DNA from 2 places in the Amycolatopsis sp. NPDC031561 genome. Region 1 is predicted to be linked to the other one. Evidence: riboswitches for the same ligand, from Rfam matches in the RefSeq annotation. Region 1 holds a riboswitch; the other holds the start of a gene.
What was found. A riboswitch is a leader RNA that binds a small molecule or an ion and turns the genes downstream of it on or off. The one in region 1 is predicted to bind glycine.
Positions count from the first base shown of each region.

Region 2: it holds a riboswitch for glycine, as region 1 does, so the genes downstream of both, gcvP (aminomethyl-transferring glycine dehydrogenase) here and gcvP (aminomethyl-transferring glycine dehydrogenase) in region 1, are expected to answer to the same signal.

Region 1 covers NZ_JBVILA010000003.1:304,811-314,717, reverse strand. Annotated here, with positions in the region: gene ACZ5IK_RS10605 (gamma-glutamyl-gamma-aminobutyrate hydrolase family protein) at 1-711, shown strand, start outside; gene ACZ5IK_RS10610 (glutamine synthetase family protein) at 1-17, shown strand, start outside; gene ACZ5IK_RS10600 (aldehyde dehydrogenase family protein) at 708-2,111, shown strand; gene ACZ5IK_RS10595 (3-oxoacyl-ACP reductase) at 2,112-2,879, shown strand; gene ACZ5IK_RS10590 (four-helix bundle copper-binding protein) at 3,016-3,390, shown strand; glycine riboswitch at 3,605-3,709, shown strand; gene gcvP (aminomethyl-transferring glycine dehydrogenase) at 3,753-6,584, shown strand; gene gcvT (glycine cleavage system aminomethyltransferase GcvT) at 6,593-7,684, shown strand; gene gcvH (glycine cleavage system protein GcvH) at 7,702-8,079, shown strand; gene glyA (serine hydroxymethyltransferase) at 8,083-9,366, shown strand; gene lipA (lipoyl synthase) at 9,363-9,907, shown strand, end outside.
Region 2 covers NZ_JBVILA010000017.1:181,487-191,393, forward strand. Annotated here, with positions in the region: gene ACZ5IK_RS29175 (hypothetical protein) at 1-599, shown strand, start outside; gene ACZ5IK_RS29180 (hypothetical protein) at 618-1,052, shown strand; gene ACZ5IK_RS29185 (hypothetical protein) at 1,066-1,443, opposite strand; gene ACZ5IK_RS29190 (hypothetical protein) at 1,467-1,685, opposite strand; gene ACZ5IK_RS29195 (hypothetical protein) at 1,678-2,046, shown strand; gene ACZ5IK_RS29200 (hypothetical protein) at 2,285-2,518, shown strand; gene ACZ5IK_RS29205 (CDP-alcohol phosphatidyltransferase family protein) at 2,556-3,167, shown strand; gene gcvH (glycine cleavage system protein GcvH) at 3,256-3,639, shown strand; gene garA (glycogen accumulation regulator GarA) at 3,765-4,232, shown strand; gene ftsR (transcriptional regulator FtsR) at 4,229-4,990, shown strand; gene ACZ5IK_RS29225 (bifunctional nuclease family protein) at 5,209-5,682, shown strand; gene ACZ5IK_RS29230 (TetR/AcrR family transcriptional regulator) at 5,845-6,459, opposite strand; gene ACZ5IK_RS29235 (MerR family transcriptional regulator) at 6,757-7,338, shown strand; glycine riboswitch at 7,385-7,481, shown strand; gene gcvP (aminomethyl-transferring glycine dehydrogenase) at 7,654-9,907, shown strand, end outside.

The sequences.
Region 1 (9,907 bases):
GCTTCGAACGTCTCTGAGCCCTTGATCGGGCTCACCTGCTATCTGGAGCCCGCGAAGTTCCTGGTGTGGGAGACCGAAGCGGCCCTGCTGCACCGTGTGTACGTGGACGGCATCGTCGCGGCGGGCGGGATCCCGGTCCTCCTGCCGCCGGTGAGCGAGGCGCACGACAGGCTGGTGTCCGCCGTGGACGGTCTCGTGCTGGTCGGCGGCGCCGACATCGAACCGGCGCGCTACGGCCAGGAGCAGCACGCGACGACGTACACCAGGCCGAACCGGGACGCGTTCGAGTTCGGGCTGCTTCGGTCCGCTTTGGACAGTGGCAAACCGGTGCTGGGCGTGTGCCGCGGGCTGCAGGTGCTCAGCGTCGCGCTGGGCGGGACACTCGCCCAGCACCTTCCGGACACTTTGGACACCAAGGATCACCAGCCCGCGCCCGCGACCTTCGGCACCACTACGGTGACTCTCGCCGAGGGCAGCCGGGCCGCGTCGATCCTCGGCACCGAGACCAAGGTGCCGTGTTATCACCACCAGGCCGTCGACAAGCTCGGCGACGGGCTGGTCCCGGTCGGCTGGGCCGCCGACGGGACCATCGAGGCGGCGGAACTGCCCGGCGACGGATTCGTACTCGGTGTCCAATGGCATCCAGAGCAGAATCTCGACGACATAAGGCTTTTCAAGGCACTCGTAACAGCTGCGAAGGAGCGCGCATGACGGGTTACGACGCCGCCTCCGAGGGAGGGAACACGTCGCCGGTGTTCGAGGTGATCAACCCCGCCACGGAAGAGGTGGTGCGGTCGGTCGCGCTGACCTCGGCCGAGGAGACCGACGCGGCGATCGCCCGTGCGCAGGCGGCGTTCCCCGCCTGGCGCGCGGTGGCCCCCGGCGACCGGGCGCGGCTGCTGCGCCGGTTCGCCGACGCCGTCGACGCCGATATCGAGAACCTCGCCCAGCTGGAAGTCGCCAACGCGGGCCACACCATCGGCAACGCGCGCTGGGAGGCGGGCAACGTCCGCGACGTGCTGACGTACTACTCGGCGTCGCCCGAACGGTTGATCGGCAAGCAGATCCCGGTGCCCGGCGGGGTGAACATGACGTTCCACGAGCCGCTCGGCGTGGTCGGGGTGATCGTGCCGTGGAACTTCCCGATGCCCATCGCGGGCTGGGGTTTCGCGCCCGCGCTCGCCGCCGGGAACACCGTCGTGCTCAAGCCGGCCGAACTCACCCCGCTGACCGCGATCCGCCTCGGCGAGCTGGCCAGGGAGGCCGGGATCCCCGCGGACGTCTTCCAGGTGCTTCCCGGCAAGGGATCCGTGGTGGGCCAGCGGTTCGTGGACCATCCGGCGGTGCGCAAGGTCGTGTTCACCGGCTCGACCGAGGTCGGCAAACAGATCATGGCGGGCTGTGCCGCGCGGGTGAAGCGGGTGACGCTGGAACTCGGCGGCAAGAACGCGAACATCGTCTTCGCCGACTCCGATCTGGAGAAGGCCGCGGCCACCGCGCCGTACGGGGTGTTCGACAACGCCGGGCAGGACTGCTGCGCGCGGTCGCTGATCCTGGTGCAGGCGAGTGTGTACGACCGGTTCATGGAGCTGCTGGAACCCGCCGTGAAGGGCGTCGTCGTCGGTGACCCCCGCCTGGAGGTGACCGAGATGGGCCCGCTGATCTCGGCGGGGCACCACGCGAAGGTGTCGTCCTATGTGGACGACGCCGCGCCGGTGGCGTTCCGGGGGAGCGCGCCGCTGGGGCCGGGCAACTGGTTCCCGCCGACCGTCGTCACCCCGCCGGACCTGCGGCATCCGCTGGCCTCGGACGAGATCTTCGGCCCGGTCGTCGCGGTCGTCCCGTTCGACGGGGAGGCGGACGCGGTCACCATGGCCAACGACACGGAGTACGGCTTGTCCGGCTCGATCTGGACCCGCGACGTCGGCCGCGCCTTCCGCGTCGCGCGCGGCGTCGAGGCCGGGAACCTTTCGGTGAACTCGCATTCGTCCGTCCGGTACTGGACGCCGTTCGGCGGGTTCAAGCAGTCCGGGCTCGGCCGGGAGCTCGGCCCGGACGCTGTCGACGCCTTCACCGAGACCAAAAACGTTTTCATCAGCACGGAGGATTAAATGGTGCAGCGTTTCGAAGGCCGCGTCGCGGTCATCACCGGCGGCAGCAGCGGCATCGGCCTCGCCACCGCGCGGCGGCTGGCGAGCGAGGGCGCGAAGGTCGTCATCGGCGACATCTCCGCCGCGGCGGGCAAAGCGGCGGCGGACGAGGTCGGCGGCCTGTTCGTGCAGGCCGACGTCACCGACGCCGAGCAGGTCGAGGCCCTGTTCCAGACCACTGTGGACACCTTCGGCTCGGTCGACGTCGCGTTCAACAACGCCGGTATCTCCCCGCCCGAGGACGACTCGATCCTCACCACGGGCATCGACGCGTGGGAGAAGGTGCAGAAGGTCAACCTGACCTCGGTGTACCTGTGCTGCAAGGCGGTGCTGCCCCACATGCAGCGGCAGGGGAAGGGCTCGATCATCAACACGGCGTCGTTCGTCGCGGTGATGGGCGCGGCGACGTCGCAGATCTCCTATACCGCGTCCAAGGGCGGGGTGCTGGCGATGAGCCGGGAACTGGGTGTGCAGTTCGCGCGGGAGAACATCCGGGTCAACGCGCTGTGCCCGGGACCGGTGAACACGCCGCTGCTGAAGGAACTGTTCGCGAAGGACCCCGAGCGGGCCGCGCGGCGGCTGGTGCACGTGCCGGTCGGGCGGTTCGCGGAGCCGGAGGAGATCGCGGGCGCGGTCGCCTTCCTGGCGAGCGATGACGCCTCGTTCATCACGGCGTCGCAGTTCCTGGTGGACGGCGGGATCTCGGGGGCCTACGTCACCCCGCTGTAAGCCCGCAAGTAGTCGACTACTTGCGGCGCTCTCACTCGTCCCGGTGGTTGGGATGGCGGCCCTCTGGCCTGCACGGTAGTTCTGGGATCGCGGAACCGCACGGTTCCGCGATCCCAGAAGCGCGGAGGCCCCCAGGATGACCCGGCAGATGAGCACCGCCATGCGCGACTGCATCGACCTGTGCAACGAGTGCCACGTCAGGTGCGAGGAGATGATGACGCGCTGCATGGAGATCGGCGGCGCCAAGCTCGGGATGATGATGGTGACCTGCGCGGACATGTCGCGGATGAGCGCCGACATGATGATGCGCTGCTCGGCCATGATCGCCGACCTCGAGATGATGCGCATGTGCGCGAAGATGTGCGGCCTGGCTTCGCAGATGATGCGCATGTGCGCCGAGGAGTGCGCCAAGACCGGCGACGCCGAACTCGCCGAAGCCGCGGACATGATGATGCGCTGCGCCGAGCTCTGCGGCACCATCACCGCCGAAATGATGATGGAGAACGCCTAGCCAGGCCCGACGGCCCGGGCACGTCGGGTGTCCGGGCGAACGGGAGAAGTGACGTGCCCGGCCAGCAGTAGACGCGCGCCGAACACGCCAGGTACGGTGTGCGCACAACTGCAGATCGGGCCGTTGAGCTGGAGCGGGAGAGCCCCCACGAACGTGGTGGGGCACCGAAGGAGCAAACTCCCCGGAATCTCTCAGGTACCCACTACCGCTTCCGCGAGGCCACTCTGGAAAGCAGGCGCGCAAGTGCGCCTCACCCAAGGTGAAAGCCGTCCTCTTCACGGGCGGTGAAACTCTCAGGTGCCATGACAGAGGGGGAGTTCCCAGCGCACCGGTCTATCCGGCGCCTGATTGAAGGAGCTCCCTTGACCAGTACGTCCTTCGACGACCGGCACATCGGCCCCTCGGAGTCCGAGCAGGCCAAGATGCTCGCCGAGGTCGGCTACGGCAGCCTCGATGCCCTGGTACAGGCCGCGGTGCCGTCCGCGATCCGGGTCACCCGTGACCTCGAGCTTCCCCCCGCCGCGTCCGAAGAGGACGCCATCGCCGAACTTCGCGCGCTCGCCGCGCTCAACAAGCCGATGACGCAGATGATCGGCCTCGGCTTCCACGACACGGTCACCCCGGCGGTCATCCGCCGCAACGTGCTGGAGAACCCGGCCTGGTACACGGCGTACACGCCCTACCAGCCGGAGATCTCGCAGGGCCGTCTCGAAGCCCTCCTCAACTTCCAGACCATGGTCTCCGAGCTGGCCGGTCTCGCCACCGCGAACGCCTCCCTGCTCGACGAGTCCACCGCCGTCGCCGAGGCCGTCATGCTGATGCGCCGCGCGTCGAAGGCGAAGTCCAACAAGGTCGTCCTCGACGCCGAGTGCCTGCCGCAGACCATCGCCGTCGTCCGCACCCGCGCCGAGGCCATGGGCGTCGAGGTCGAGGTCCGCGACCTGCTCACCGGCCTGCCGGAGGAGTTCTTCGGCGTCGTCGTGCAGTACCCGGGTGCTTCCGGCGTGCTGCGCGGCGCGGGCTTCTACTCCGCCATCTCCGAGACCGCGAAGGCCGCCGGCGCGCTGTACACCGTCGCCGCCGACCTGCTCGCCCTCACGCTGGTCACCGCGCCGGGTGAGTTCGGCGCCGACATCGCCGCCGGATCCACCCAGCGTTTCGGTGTCCCGCTCGGCTACGGCGGCCCGCACGCCGGGTTCATGGCCGTCCGCACCGGGCTCGAGCGCTCGCTGCCGGGCCGCCTGGTCGGAGTCTCGGTCGACGCCGACGGCAACCCCGCGTACCGCCTCGCGCTGCAGACCCGTGAGCAGCACATCCGCCGCGAGAAGGCCACTTCCAACATCTGCACCGCCCAGGTCCTGCCCGCCGTGCTCGCCGCGATGTACGCGGTCTACCACGGTCCGGACGGCCTCAGGCGCATCGCGACCCGCGTCCACGAGCTCGCCGCCGGGCTGGCCGGAGCGCTGCGCGCCGGTGGCGTCGAGGTCGTCCACGAGGGCTTCTTCGACACCGTCCTCGCCCGCATGCCCGGCCAGGCCGAAGCGGTCGTCGCCGTCGCGCGCGAGAACGGGATCAACCTCGGCCCGGTCGACGCCGACCACGTCCGCATCGCCGTCGACGAGGTCACCACGCCCGCGATCATCGCCAAGGTGCTCAACGCCTTCGGTGTCGACACGACCGCCGCCGACGCCCGCGCGCTGCCCACCGGACTCGGCCGCGAGAGCGAGTACCTCACCCACGAGGTCTTCCACTCGCACCGCTCCGAGACCGCGATGCTGCGTTACCTGCGCAGCCTGTCCGATCTGGACTACGCGCTCGACCGCGGCATGATCCCGCTCGGCTCCTGCACGATGAAGCTCAACGCCACCACCGAGATGGAGCCGATCAGCTGGCGCGAGTTCGCGGGCATCCACCCGTTCGCCCCCGCCGACCAGGCCGAGGGTTACCACGTGCTGGTCGAGCAGCTGTCGACCTGGCTCGCCGAGGTCACCGGCTACGACAAGGTGTCGCTGCAGCCGAACGCGGGCAGCCAGGGCGAGCTCGCCGGTCTGCTCGCGATCCGCGCGTACCACCACGCGAACGGCCAGGCCGAGCGCGAGGTCTGCCTGATCCCGTCGTCCGCCCACGGCACGAACGCCGCGTCCGCGGTGATGGCAGGCATGCGCGTCGTCGTGGTCAAGTGCACCGACGAGGGCAACGTCGACCTCGAAGACCTGCGCGCCAAGGTCGAGGCCAACCGCGAAACGCTGTCCGCGATCATGGTCACGTACCCGTCCACGCACGGTGTGTACGAGAACGGCATCGACGAGCTGGCCAAGATCGTCCACGACGCGGGCGGCCAGGTCTACGTCGACGGCGCGAACCTCAACGCCCTGCTGGGCCTGGCGAAGCCGGGCGAGTTCGGCGGCGACGTCTCGCACCTGAACCTGCACAAGACCTTCTGCATCCCGCACGGTGGCGGCGGCCCCGGCGTCGGCCCGGTCGCGGTGCGCGCGCACCTCGCGCCGTACCTGCCGAACCACCCGCTGCTGGAGAAGGCCGGTCCCTCGACCGGCGTCGGCCCGATCAGCGCCGCCCCGTACGGCTCGGCGTCGATCCTGCCGATCTCGTGGGCGTACGTCCGCATGATGGGCGCGGGCGGGCTCACCGCCGCGACGCAGGTCGCCGTCCTCGCCGCGAACTACGTGGCCAAGCGCCTGAACCAGCACTACCCGGTGCTCTACACCGGCCAGGACGACCTGGTCGCCCACGAGTGCATCCTCGACCTGCGCGGCCTCACCAAGGAGACCGGTGTCAGCGTCGACGACGTCGCGAAGCGCCTGATCGACTACGGCTTCCACGCACCGACCATGTCGTTCCCGGTCGCGGGCACGCTGATGGTCGAGCCGACCGAATCCGAGGACCTCGGCGAGATCGATCGCTTCATCGAGGCGATGATCGCCATCCGCGGCGAGATCGACGCCGTCGCCCAGGGCCGGTGGGCCGCGGACAACAGCCCGCTGCGCAACGCCCCGCACACCGCCGAGACCCTGGTCGGCGACTGGGACCTGCCCTACGACCGCGAACTGGCGGTGTACCCCGCCGGAGTGAACCGCAAGGCCAAGTACTGGCCCCCGGTGCGCCGCATCGACGGTGCGCGCGGGGACCGTAACCTCGTCTGCTCCTGCCCGCCGCTCAACGCCTACGAGAACTGAGGCACTTGATGTCGAAAGAGACGTCCCTGCACGGAGTCCACAAAGGACTGGGTGCGCTGTTCACCGACTTCGCGGGCTGGTCGATGCCGATCCGCTACAGCAGCGAGCTGGCGGAGCACAAGGCGGTCCGCGAGACCGCGGGCCTGTTCGACCTGTCCCACATGGCCGAGATCGAGGTGACCGGCCCGCAGGCCGCCGACGTCCTCGACTTCGCGCTGGTCGGCAACCTGTCCGGCGTCAAGCCGGGCCGGGCGCGCTACACGATGATCTGCGACGAGACCGGCGGCGTGCTCGACGACCTGGTCGTCTACCGCCTCGAAGACGAGAAGTTCCTGGTCGTGGCCAACGCGGGCAACGCCGCCGTGGTCGCGGAGGCGCTGGCCGCGCGGGTTTCCGGCTTCGACGCCGTCGTCGACGACAAGTCCGAAGACGTCGCGCTGATCGCCGTCCAGGGCCCCAAGGCCGTCGAGATCCTCGGCGCGGTCACCGACGCCGACCTCGGCGCGCTCAAGTACTACGCGAGCGTCCCGGCCGTCGTGAAGGGCCACGACGTCCTGCTCGCCCGCACCGGGTACACCGGCGAAGACGGCTTCGAGCTGTACGTCCCGGCCGGTGAGGCTCCCGCCGTCTGGCGCATCCTCACCGAGGCGGGCGAGCCGCACGGTCTGCTCCCGGCCGGTCTCGCCTGCCGCGACACGCTGCGTCTCGAAGCCGGAATGCCGTTGTACGGCAACGAACTCAGCCTCCAGCTGAGCCCGTTCGAGGCCGGCCTCGGCCGCGTCGTCAAGTTCGAGAAGCCGGGCGACTTCGTCGGCAAGGCCGCGCTGGAGGAGCTGTCCAAGAAGGACGTTCCCCGGGTTCGCGTCGGCCTCAAGGGTTCCGGCCGCCGCGCGCCGCGTCACGGCTACTCCGTCCTGGCGGGCGAGACCGAGATCGGCGAGGTCACCAGCGGCGCCCTGTCGCCGACCCTGGGCTACCCGATCGCCATGGCCTACGTGGACCGGGAGCACTCCGAGCCCGGCACCGAGCTTTCCGTCGACATCCGGGGCCGTATCGAGCCCGTCGAGGTCGTCGCCCTGCCCTTCTACTCCCGCGCCTGAAAGGCCCTTTTCCGATCATGAGCATCCCCCAGGACCTGAAGTACACGAAGGAACACGAGTGGCTGAACGTCGTCGACGGCGTCGCCACCGTGGGCATCACCGCCTTCGCCGCCGAGTCGCTCGGTGACATCGTGTTCGTCCAGCTTCCCTCGGTCGGCGACACCGTCACCGCGGGCGAGGTGTTCGGCGAGGTCGAGTCGACCAAGTCGGTCAGCGAGCTGTACGCGCCCGTGGACGGCGAGGTCGTCGAGGTGAACGAGGCCACAACGGACACCCCCGAGCTGATCAACTCGGACCCGTACGCCGAAGGGTGGCTCCTGAAGGTGCGTCTGTCCGGCGACGTGCCCGCCCTGCTCGACGCCCAGGCCTACGCCGTGCTCACCCAGGAGAGCTGATCCATGACCAACGCTTCCGTGTTCAACGCGAGCCTGTCCGAGGTGGACCCCGAGGTCGCCGTGGCCGTCGCCGCCGAACTCGACCGGCAGCAGTCGACCCTGGAAATGATCGCGTCGGAGAACTTCGCCCCGGTGGGCGTGCTCGAGGCGCAGGGTTCCGTGCTGACCAACAAGTACGCCGAGGGCTACCCCGGCCGCCGCTACTACGGCGGTTGTGAGCACGTCGACGTCATCGAGCAGCTGGCGATCGACCGCGCGAAGGCCCTCTTCGGCGCCGAGCACGCCAACGTCCAGCCGCACTCGGGCGCGCAGGCCAACGCCGCCGCCATGGTCGCCGTGCTCAACCCCGGCGACACCATCCTCGGTCTCGACCTCGCCCACGGCGGTCACCTGACCCACGGGATGAAGATCAACTTTTCCGGCAAGCTCTACAACGTCGTCGCCTACCACGTCGACAAAGAGACCGGGATCGTCGACGTCGAGGAGATCGAGCGTCTCGCCAAGGAGCACAAGCCGAAGCTGATCATCGCCGGCTGGTCGGCGTACCCGCGTCAGCTCGACTTCGCCGAGTTCCGCCGCATCGCCGACGAGGTCGGCGCGAAGGTCATGGTCGACATGGCGCACTTCGCCGGTCTCGTCGCGGCCGGGCTGCACCCGAGCCCGGTGCCCTACGCCGACATCGTCACCACGACCACGCACAAGACCCTCGGCGGCCCGCGCGGCGGCATCATCCTGTGCCGTCAGGAACTCGCCAAGAAGATCAACTCGGCGGTGTTCCCCGGCCAGCAGGGCGGTCCGCTGGAGCACGTCATCGCCGCCAAGGCCGTCGCGCTGAAGGTCGCCGCGAGCGAGGAGTTCCGCGAGCGTCAGCAGCGCGTCCTCGAAGGCGCGAAGATCCTGGCCGACCGCCTTTCGCGCACGGACTGCGCCGAAGCGGGTGTCCGCGTGCTGACCGGCGGCACCGACGTGCACCTGGTGCTCGTCGATCTGGTCAACTCCACTTTGGACGGTCAGCAGGCCGAAGACCGGCTGCACTCGGTCGGTATCACGGTCAACCGCAACGCCGTCCCGTTCGACCCGCGCCCGCCGATGATCACCTCGGGCCTGCGCATCGGCACGCCCGCGCTGGCGACCCGCGGCTTCGGCGCCGAGGACTTCGCCGAGGTCGGCGACATCATCGCCGAGGCGCTGCGCCCGGACTTCGACGAGGCCCTGCGCCAGTCGCTGTCCGCCCGGGTCGAACTGCTGGCGAAGAAGCACCCGTTGTACGCGGACCTCAACCGATGAGCGCTGTACCCGAAGGTCGCAAGCTCCTCCGGCTCGAAGTCCGCAACGCGCAGACGCCGATCGAGAAGAAGCCGCCGTGGATCAAGACCCGCGCGCGGATGGGCCCCGAGTTCACCGAGCTCAAGGGCCTGGTCAAGCGTGAAGGCCTCCACACCGTGTGTGAGGAGGCCGGTTGCCCCAACATCTACGAGTGCTGGGAAGACCGTGAGGCCACCTTCCTGATCGGCGGGGACCAGTGCACGCGGCGTTGTGACTTCTGCCAGATCGACACCGGGAAGCCGGAGGCGCTGGACACGACCGAGCCGCGCAAGGTGGCGGAGTCGGTGCAGGCGATGGGCCTGCGCTACTCGACGGTGACCGGTGTGGCGCGGGACGATCTGGAAGACGGCGGCGCGTGGTTGTACGCGGAGACCGTGCGTCAGATCCACGCGCTGAACCCCGGCACCGGTGTCGAGCTGCTGATCCCGGACTTCAACGCGGATCCGGATCAGCTGGCCGAGGTGTTCGGTTCGCGGCCGGAGGTGTTGGCGCACAACGTCGA
Region 2 (9,907 bases), on a different contig from region 1:
CTACCGACGTCGTGGAAGCCCACCATCCGTGGGAGAAGATCACGGCGATGTCCCTCGGTTGGGCGCTCCTGGCGCTCGCGGCCATCGTGCTGGTCAAAGTGGCGAGACCGGGGGTCGTGCGGAAGGCGCCGCCGTTCCTCGCCGGGCTGGCCTTCGCCGCGTTCGTCGTGCTGACGCCGGTCGGGTTCGGCGGGACGGCCTACGGTGAAGTGGCCGAACCGGTCCCGAATTTCTGGGAACTCCGTCGCGACTTATGGGGGCCGCCGCCGGTGTTCGCCCGTGGACAGACCGCCGTATCCGGGGAGGCGTCCGTGCGTGTGCTCGACAGCAGGCCCGGACCGCCCGAGGGAGCTGAAGCGTGGTTGAGCGGATTCCACGTACTCACCTTGCGGATCGAGGCTTCGCGCTTCGGCGACACGGCACTGGAGCTGTCGGCCGACGAACACGGTGAACCGGAACGCGTCAAGGATTGCGCGGGCGCTCCCGGTGCTTTCGACGGCACCGCGGGTCTCGTCTGTTTCGTGGTCCCGCCCGGATACCGGCCCGAGTACCTCCTCGTCGGCAAACTCGAGCGGGAAGTCCTGCTGACGCTTCAGTGACCAGAGGAAAGGAATTCCGTGCCGGGGAAGCCAAAGAATTCCAGGATTCTCTTCCGGGCGCTGTTGGCCGTGGTCCCGTACGTCTTCCTGCTGTGTGTCGCCTGGGGATACTTCGGTGCTCACGTTGGTGAGCTGAACACCGGCGAGGAAGTCGCGGTCACCGGGATCTCGGGGTGTACCGAGGAGGGAGCGCCGATGAGCGGTCAGATTCCCTACTGTTCGGGGGAATGGCGGTTCGACGACGGGAGCACCGGTCGCGGGCGCATCGAGGGCGACAAGGCCGCGGAGGGCGACAGGATCTTCGCCGGGGACGGATTCGTCTACCGGTCGAAGTCCGCGCTGATCTGGAGGATGTCGATGGTCGGCCTGTTCGGCGTGGTGCTGCTGGGCCTGGCGATCGGCCTCGGCGTCCTGTACCGGCTGGACGCGGTCCGGCGGCGTCAGGAGGACTGACGCCGCCCGACGCTCAGACCCGCGTCGCTTCGATCTGCCGCTCGTCCTCGGTCGAACAACTGGTCACCGGATCGTTCGGCCCGCTCCCGCACGTCCAGGCGCCGATCACCACCGGCCCGGGGCCCTGCGGCGAAGCGGCTTCGGCGGGGGTCAACTTGGTGAAGTAGTCCGTGAAGACCTGTGTCGCTTCGGCACAGTCGGTCTTCCCGTGGGCGACGACCTTGTTCTTCGCGCCCTGGAGTCCGGCGACCTCGCCGCACGGTGTTCCGGCTGGTGCCGGTGTGACGGCGGGGGAGGACGGGGCCTGTGCGGCCGACGGGGCGGGATCGGCGCCGCAGCCGCTCAGCAGGACGACGGCGAGCGCGGCGGGAAGTACGGCGAGGCTCTTCATGGGCCCTTCTTCTCGGGGATGGTTCATTCGACGGGGACGACGGCGGCGAACACGTTCTGATCGCCCTTGCTGCAACTGGTGCCGCCCTGGGCGGCGGGTGCGCCGGAGACGCACAGCCACCCGTCGACGGTCTCGCTCACGGGCTCGTCCGAACCCGCGGACTGGCGGCCGGCGATCGTCTTGTGGAACGAGCCGACGATCCCGGTCGCGTCCGCGCAGGAGACCCCGGGGCCGTTGAGCACCTGGAGGGTCAATCCGCTCGCCGCGGTGACCGTGCCGCACGAACCCTGTACCGGTTCAGCGGGTTTGGGTTTGGGGGCGGGTTTCGGGGCAGTGGACGGACTCGGCGCGGTCTGCGACGGGATCGGCGGTACCGGCGCGCTGGAGATGTTCGAAAGGGGCGCGGGCGGCGAGACCGACATGGAGGTGACAGGCGGTGGCGGATCTTCGCCCGAACAGGCGGCGAGCGTTCCCGCGGCGGCACAGATCGCGAACAGGCGCCGCCACGTTCCCGTGGTCGTCGAGACGGGCAAGGCGATCCTTTCGTCGGCCGTTCCTGGCCTGCCCATTCTGACCTGGGCGAGCCCGATGCCGTGGCATTGAGCCACGTTCGATTCGCGGGAGGTTATCGCGCCGACGGCGCGACGGTACGCGAGGACCGCCCAATCACTGTCCATTGTGGACAATTAACATGCCGTTCACGCCGTGACAACACCCTGCTGTCGTCGCGAACCGATCGGACGAATCCGGCGCCCGGGCGTTAACGCCGGGCCCTGTTCTGCCGAAAACAAAGGTAGCGCTCCGGCGTGTCCCAGTCCCCGTCACCGAAACCGTGAGAGCGATGAAGACCGACGAACAGAACGACCCCGCGTCATTCGAGGCCACCGCGCCGGCGAGCACGGAGCTGCCACCCACGGCACCGTGCACCGTCGTCTGGTGCGGCGGCCGCCCGTACGTCCTGGAAAGTTCCTCCGGGCACACCCGCTGGATGGGTACCGACCATCGGGGCAGGCCCGTGGCGCTGACCAGCGCGGACCTGCAACGCCGCGGCTGGAGCCACACCCGGGCCAGCTGACGCGGGAGGACCTGCCGCCGCTGGATAGGCTGAGCGGGTGAGTACGCCCCCCGAACCGAGCGTGACCAGCGAAGAGCCGTCTTTGCTGCGGCAGGCCCTGAACGTTCCCAACATGCTTTCGATCCTCCGGCTCGCCGGGGTGCCGGTCTTCCTGTGGCTGCTCCTCGGCCCGAAGGAGGACGGCTGGGCGTTCGCGCTGCTCGTGTTCAGCGCGCTCACCGACTGGCTCGACGGCAAACTCGCCCGCTGGCTCAACCAGATGTCGCGGCTCGGTCAGCTGCTCGACCCCGCCGCGGACAGGCTCTACATCCTCGCGACCCTCATCGCCTTCCTGATCCGCGACATCGTCCCGTGGTGGGTGGTGGTCCCGCTGGTCGCCCGCGAGGCGGTGCTGGGGGTCTGCGTGCTGCTGCTGCGGCATCGCGGGTTCGCCCCGCCGGAGGTCACCTACATCGGCAAGGGCGCCACCTTCGTACTGATGTACGCCTTCCCGTTCCTGCTGCTCACCCAAGGCGGATCCGACATCGCCGCGTTCGCGCGTCCGATCGGGTACGCCTTCACGGCGTGGGGCGCGGTCCTGTACGTCTATTCGGGCGTGTTGTACGTCGTCCAGACAGTGCGGGCCCTGCGATCCGCCGATCGCGGCTAGCTAGCGGGAGGCGCCGGGCGCGTGCCCCGGCGGGATGCGAAACTGCGCGCGTCGGATTCGAGCGAGGGCATGAGAAAGGGGAGCGGCGTTGTCCACTCCAGAAGAACTGCGCTACACCGAGGAGCACGAGTGGGTCTCCGTACGCGACGGAGGGCTCGTGCGCATGGGCATCACGGAGTACGCCCAGGACCAGCTCGGTGACGTGGTGTTCGTCGACCTCCCCGAGGTCGGCAAGCAGGTCGGCTCGGGCGACGCCTTCGGCGAGGTCGAGTCCACCAAGAGCGTTTCAGAGCTGTTCGCCCCGCTCGACGGCGAGGTGGTCGCGGTCAACGACGCGGTGGCCGAGTCGCCCGAACTGATCAACAGCGACCCCTATGGTGAGGGCTGGCTGGTCGAGCTCCGTCTCGACGACGCGAGCTCGGTCGATTCGCTGCTCGAGGCCGAGGCGTACCAGGCGCTGATCAAGGAATAGCCGCAGGCCGCGGCCCTCCCGTGAGAGTAGGGGGAGCCGCGGACCGGAGATTCGATCAGGCACGGTACGTTTGACCTCTGCACGTTCTTGAGTAGTGGCAACACACATGCGTTAGGAGAGCTCAGGTGAGCACGAACGACGGGCCCGGCGTTCCCCCGGAGCAGTCTCCGGAGCGGACTTCTGTCTTCCGGGCCGACTTCCTGGCCGACGTCGAAGGCACTGAGGCTCCTCCGGCTGCCGAGGCCCCCGTCCAGGGTGTGGACGCGCTGCCCGCGGGTTCCGCGCTGCTGGTCGTCAAGCGTGGCCCGAACGCGGGTTCGCGCTTCCTGCTGGACCGCGACACCACCAGTGCGGGACGACACCCGGACAGCGACATCTTCCTCGACGACGTCACGGTTTCCCGGCGGCACGCCGAGTTCCGCCGTGAGGGTGGCGAGTTCGTCGTCATCGACGTCGGCAGCCTCAACGGCACCTACGTCAACCGCGAGCCGGTCGACCAGGCCGTCCTCGCCGGTGGCGACGAGGTGCAGATCGGCAAGTTCCGCCTGGTCTTCCTGACCGGCCCGGGTTCCGGGGGCCAGGGGGCACGGTGACGGCGGCCGGGCGGCCTGATCGGGATGCGTCGCAGCGCGATGGGTTGAGCATCGGGGCCGTGCTGGCACAACTGCGCGGCGACTTCCCCGACGTCACCATCTCCAAGATCCGGTTCCTCGAAGCGGAAGGTCTGGTCCAGCCGGGCCGGACCCCGTCGGGGTACCGGCAGTTCGCTCCGGCGGACGTGGAGCGGTTGCGATTCGTCCTGTCCGCCCAGCGGGATCACTATCTTCCGCTGAAGGTCATCAAGGAACAGCTCGACGCGGCGGATCAGGGTGCCGCGCCTTCGGCGGCGGCTCCCAAACCACCGCGGAAACTCGTTTCGCTCGAGGCCCCGGGGGAGAACGGCGGACTGCCGTCCCCCGGGGACTTCGAGACCGATCGCGAGATCAGGCTGACCGTGGAAGATCTGCTCCGCCAGGCAGGCATCGACGCCGGTACCTTGGCTGAGCTGCGGCAATATGGTCTCGTCCGCCCAGGCGCTGCGGGGTTCTACGACCCCGACGCGGTCCTCGTGGCGAAGACCGTGAAAGCGATGACCGAATTCGGTATCGAGCCGAGACATCTGCGTGCCTTCCGGGCCGCGGCCGACCGCGAAGTCGGGCTGCTGGAGCAGATCGTGACCCCGGTGTATCGGCACCGTGACGAGGACGCGCAGGCGAGGGGCGACGAGGTCGTCCGCGAGCTCGCCGCACTGACCGTGGCGTTACATACGCTCTTGGTGAAGGCCGGAATACGCGCCGTCACGGGCGGCTGAGCGGCTCCGGGGACCGGGAGCCCTTGTGAGGCCACTTGTCAATGACTGAATGTTCGGCACCCTATGCCGTACCGTGAGAGTTGGGTTTGCCACGGGCGAACCGAGAATGTCAGGACAGCGAGCACAGCGCTCGGAAGACGGGTAGCGTCGGGATCGCCGTCGCTTGATCGTCAAGACAAGCGTTGCAGCCCGTGCGCACGAGAGGGAGGCGAAGCCCGATGAGCGAGATGCGCGTCGTCGGCGTGCGGGTGGAGCTACCCGCGAATCAGCCGATCTTGTTGCTACGGGAAACCGAAGGCGAGCGTTACCTGCCGATCTGGATCGGCTCGGTCGAGGCCACCGCCATCGCGTTGGAGCAGCAGGGAGTCCGCCCGGCCCGTCCGCTCACCCATGACCTGCTCAAGGAGGTCATCGGGGCGCTGGGCCGTGAGCTGGAGCAGGTTGTCATCACGGACTTGAAGGAAGGCACGTTCTTCGCGGAGCTGGTCTTCGACGGGGACATCCGGGTTTCGGCGCGGCCGAGCGATTCGGTCGCCCTGGCACTGCGGGTGGGGGTTCCGATCCACGCCGTGGACGCGGTGCTGGAGGAAGCGGGCCTGATCATTCCCGACGAGCAGGAGGACGAGGTCGAGAAGTTCCGCGAGTTCCTCGACTCCGTCTCGCCGGAGGACTTCCGCGGCGCTGATACTTAATCGCGCTAACCGGGATCTTGCGAGAAGGGGCGGCGCCGGTGGCGCCGCCCCTTCTTCGTGCGTGCGGACCGCGGTCGCGATCTGCCGGATGTCATGAAAGGGGCTTTCAGGACGAAATTCGTCCTGAAAGCCCCTTTCATGACACTCGCAGGCCCAAGCGCGTCAGACGGCGGTGGCCCGGGTGAACAGGTCCGCCAGCTCCCGCCCGTACCGCTCCAGGTCCAGCTTCGGATCCGCCGCGAACTTCGCGGCGACACCGTCGACGGCCTGGGCGATCGACATTGCCATCACGTCCGGCAAGAAGTCGCCGAAAGCGCCTTCTTGCTGTCCCTGTCGCAGCTGGCGCTCCAGCCGGCCGGTGCGGAACTCTTCGACGATCGGCGCCGACATGAACCAGCCTTCGGCGTCCGATCCGCTCGAAGCCATCTCGACCATGACCCGCACCAGCTCCGGGTACGAGCCGAGGAACTCGATCTCCGCTTCGATGTACCCGCGCAGCAGCCCGGCCCGGTCGGTCGTGCCCTGGATCCGCTCCTCGAGGAACTTGTCCTTCATCCCGGTCGCGGTGGTGACCACGGCCTGCATCAGACCGGCCTTGTTGGTGAAGTGGTACGAGATGATCCGGGTGCTGGACAGCCCGGCCCGCTCCTTGATCTTCGCGAACGACGTCTTGTGGTAGCCGAGATCGGAGATCGTCGCGATCGTGGCGCCGACGATCTGGGCCCGCCGGGCGGCTTCGGTGACCGACAGCCCGAGCTCCGCCTGCACCTCTTGCATGGCGCTTTGGGTGGAAGGAGTTACTTGCATGAGTAAAAAATAACACGGCTGAGTAAAAGTGGCAAGCGCGCGGCCGAACGGGGGACTGTTTCCGACAAGCCTCAAGAAGAGCTTGAGGTTGACCGCGCGTCGCGTTGACCGCCTTGCCGGACGCGCTTACCGTCAATGGAGGTAAATCGCCAAGGTGTGATTCGGATGTCTGGGGCATCCGTCTTGACGATGAACTCCGGTGCGGACTCACGTGGGTCCGCGCGGCTTTGTTCGCCGGCCGCCAGGTCGGGCGAGGGGAGGCATGGCGTGGTCGAGGCTGGTAGCCCTCAAGAGCCGCTCGTTCCGGTTGCTGACGGCGAGCAGGGCGAGCTGTTCCCCGACTCTTCCCTCCCGGACGAACTCGTCGGCTACCGCGGTCCCGCCGCCTGTCAGATCGCCGGGATCACGTACCGGCAGCTCGACTACTGGGCCCGCACGAAGCTGGTCGCGCCGAGCATCCGCACGGCGCACGGATCCGGTTCGCAGCGGCTCTACTCGTTCAAGGACATCCTCGTCCTGAAGGTCGTCAAGCGGCTGCTGGACACAGGTGTCTCCTTGCAGAACATCAGGGTCGCCGTCGACCACCTGCGCCTGCGCGGCGTCCGCGATCTGGCCAAGGTCACCCTGTTCTCCGACGGCACCACCGTCTACGAGTGCACCTCGCCCGAAGAGATCGTCGATTTACTCCAGGGCGGGCAGGGCGTTTTCGGCATCGCGGTCAGCGGGGCGATGCAGGAGATCAGCGGGACCATCCACGAGTTCCCGGCCGAGCGGGCCGACGGCGGCGTGATCGAAACCGTCACGCCCGACGAGCTCACGCAGCGCCGTAACGCACGTCGCACCGGCTGATCATGAAGCCGCGCGAGCGGCAGGGTAGGCTCACTTTCGCAGTCGACGAATCCGCGCGGGAGAGACCGAGCCGATAACGGCTCGGCGCCGAAGGAGCAAGTCCTCCCCGGAACCTCTCAGGCACCCTGGACCGCGCGGACTAGACGCCTCTGGAAAGTGAATCGTCAGGTCACCACCTGGCGGCTCCGCCGACGGTGCAAGCCCGACTCAACCCACGGGCGAAACTCTCAGGCGCCCCCACGGGGGTACGGACAGAGTGGGGAGGGCCAGGGACAATCCGTCCCGGCCCCACCCCCGCGTCTTGGGAGGTCCCCGATGGAGCCCGTTTCACTGGCCGCGCTCGAATCCGGAACCCCCTTCGCGGACCGGCACATCGGTCCCGGCGCGGAGGAACTCGCACGCATCCTCGACGTCGTCGGCGTCGGTTCCCTCGACGAACTGGCCGAGCGCGCCGTCCCCGCGTCGCTCCGGGAATCCGCGACTCCGCTGGAGCTGCCTCCGCCCGCCACCGAGACGGCCGCGCTCGCCGAACTCCGCGCGCTCGCCGCGCGCAACCGGCCGATGGTCCAGATGATCGGCCTCGGCTACCACGACACCGTCACCCCGCCGGTGATCCGCCGGAACGTGCTGGAAAGCCCGGCCTGGTACACCGCGTACACGCCGTATCAGCCGGAGATCTCGCAAGGCCGCCTCGAAGCGCTGCTCAACTTCCAGACCATGGTGGCCGACCTGACCGGCCTGCCGATCGCGAACGCGTCCATGCTGGACGAGGCGACCGCCGCGGCGGAGGCGATGACGCTGGTCCGCCGGGCGGGCAAGGCGAAATCGAACCGGTTCGTGGTCGACGAGGACACGCTGCCCCAGACGATCGAGGTCCTGCGCACCCGTGCTGAACCGCTCGGCATCGAGCTGGTGACCGCCGACCTGTCCCAGGGCATCACCGGACTCGGCCTCGGTGGCGACTTCTACGGAGTGCTGCTGTCCTATCCCGGCGCGTCCGGTGTCGTCCGGGAATGGGACCACACCATCGCCGAGGCCAAGGCGCTGGGCGCGGCAGTGGTGATGGCCGCGGATCCGCTGGCCTTGACCCTGCTGCGGTCGCCGGGTGAACTCGGCGCCGACGTCGCGGTCGGATCGACGCAGCGATTCGGTGTCCCGATGGGTTTCGGCGGCCCGCACGCGGCGTACCTCGCCGTCCGGCAGGGGCTCGAACGTCAGTTGCCCGGCCGGCTCGTCGGGGTGTCGAAGGACGCCGACGGCGCCCCCGCGTACCGGCTCGCCCTGCAAACCCGCGAGCAGCACATCCGCCGGGAAAAGGCGACCAGCAACATCTGCACCGCACAGGTGCTCCTGGCCGTCATCGCTTCGATGTACGCGGTGTACCACGGTCCCGAAGGCCTGCGCGCCATCGCCAACCGCGCGCACCGGATGGCCACCGTGCTCGCGGCGGGGCTCGCCGAAAGCGGCGTGGACGTCGTGCACTGCGAGTTCTTCGACACCGTCATGGTCTCCGTCCCCGGCCGCGCGACCGGCGTCGTCGGCACCGCGAGGGAACTCGGCGTCAACCTCCGGCAGGTGGACGCGGACCACGTCGCCGTCGCGTGTGACGAGACGACCACCCGCGAGCATCTTTCCTTGGTGTGGAAGGCGTTCGGTGTCGCGGTGTCCGATGTGGACTCACTCGACGCGGACACCGCCGACGGCTTCCCGCCGGATCTGCGCCGCACCAGCGACTACCTGACGCATCCCGTCTTCCACACGCACCGCTCGGAAACGGCACTGCTGCGGTACCTGAGGGCGTTGTCCGACAAGGACGTCGCACTCGACCGGAGCATGATCCCGCTCGGTTCCTGCACGATGAAACTCAACGCCACGGCCGAAATGGAGCCGATCACCTGGCCCGAGTTCGCCGGCCTGCACCCGTTCGCGCCCGCGGAAGACGCGGCAGGGCTGCTCACCATCGTGAAGGATCTGGAACGGTGGCTGGCCGGGATCACCGGCTACGACGCGGTTTCCCTGCAGCCGAACGCCGGAAGCCAGGGCGAGTTCGCCGGACTGCTGGCGATCCGGGCCTACCATCGCGAACGCGGGAACGCGGCGCGGGACGTCTGCCTGATCCCGTCGAGCGCCCACGGGACGAACGCGGCCAGCGCGATCATGGCCGGGATGCGGGTGGTCGTCGTGAAATGCGACGACGAGGGGAACATCGACCTCGCTCACCTCAAGTCCACGGTGGACGAGCACGCGGACGACCTGGCCGCGATCATGATCACCTATCCCTCCACGCACGGCGTGTACGAGGACACCGTCCGCGAAGTCTGCGCGCTGGTGCACGACGCGGGCGGCCAGGTGTACGTCGACGGCGCGAACCTGAACGCGCTGATCGGGGTGGCGCAGTACGGCAGGTTCGGCGCCGACGTCTCCCATCTCAACCTGCACAAGACCTTCTGCATCCCGCACGGCGGCGGCGGACCCGGGATCGGCCCGATCGGCGTCCGCGCGCATCTGGCGCCGTACCTGCCGAACCACCCGCTGCAGCCGGACGCGGGCCCGGCCACCGGAGTGGGCC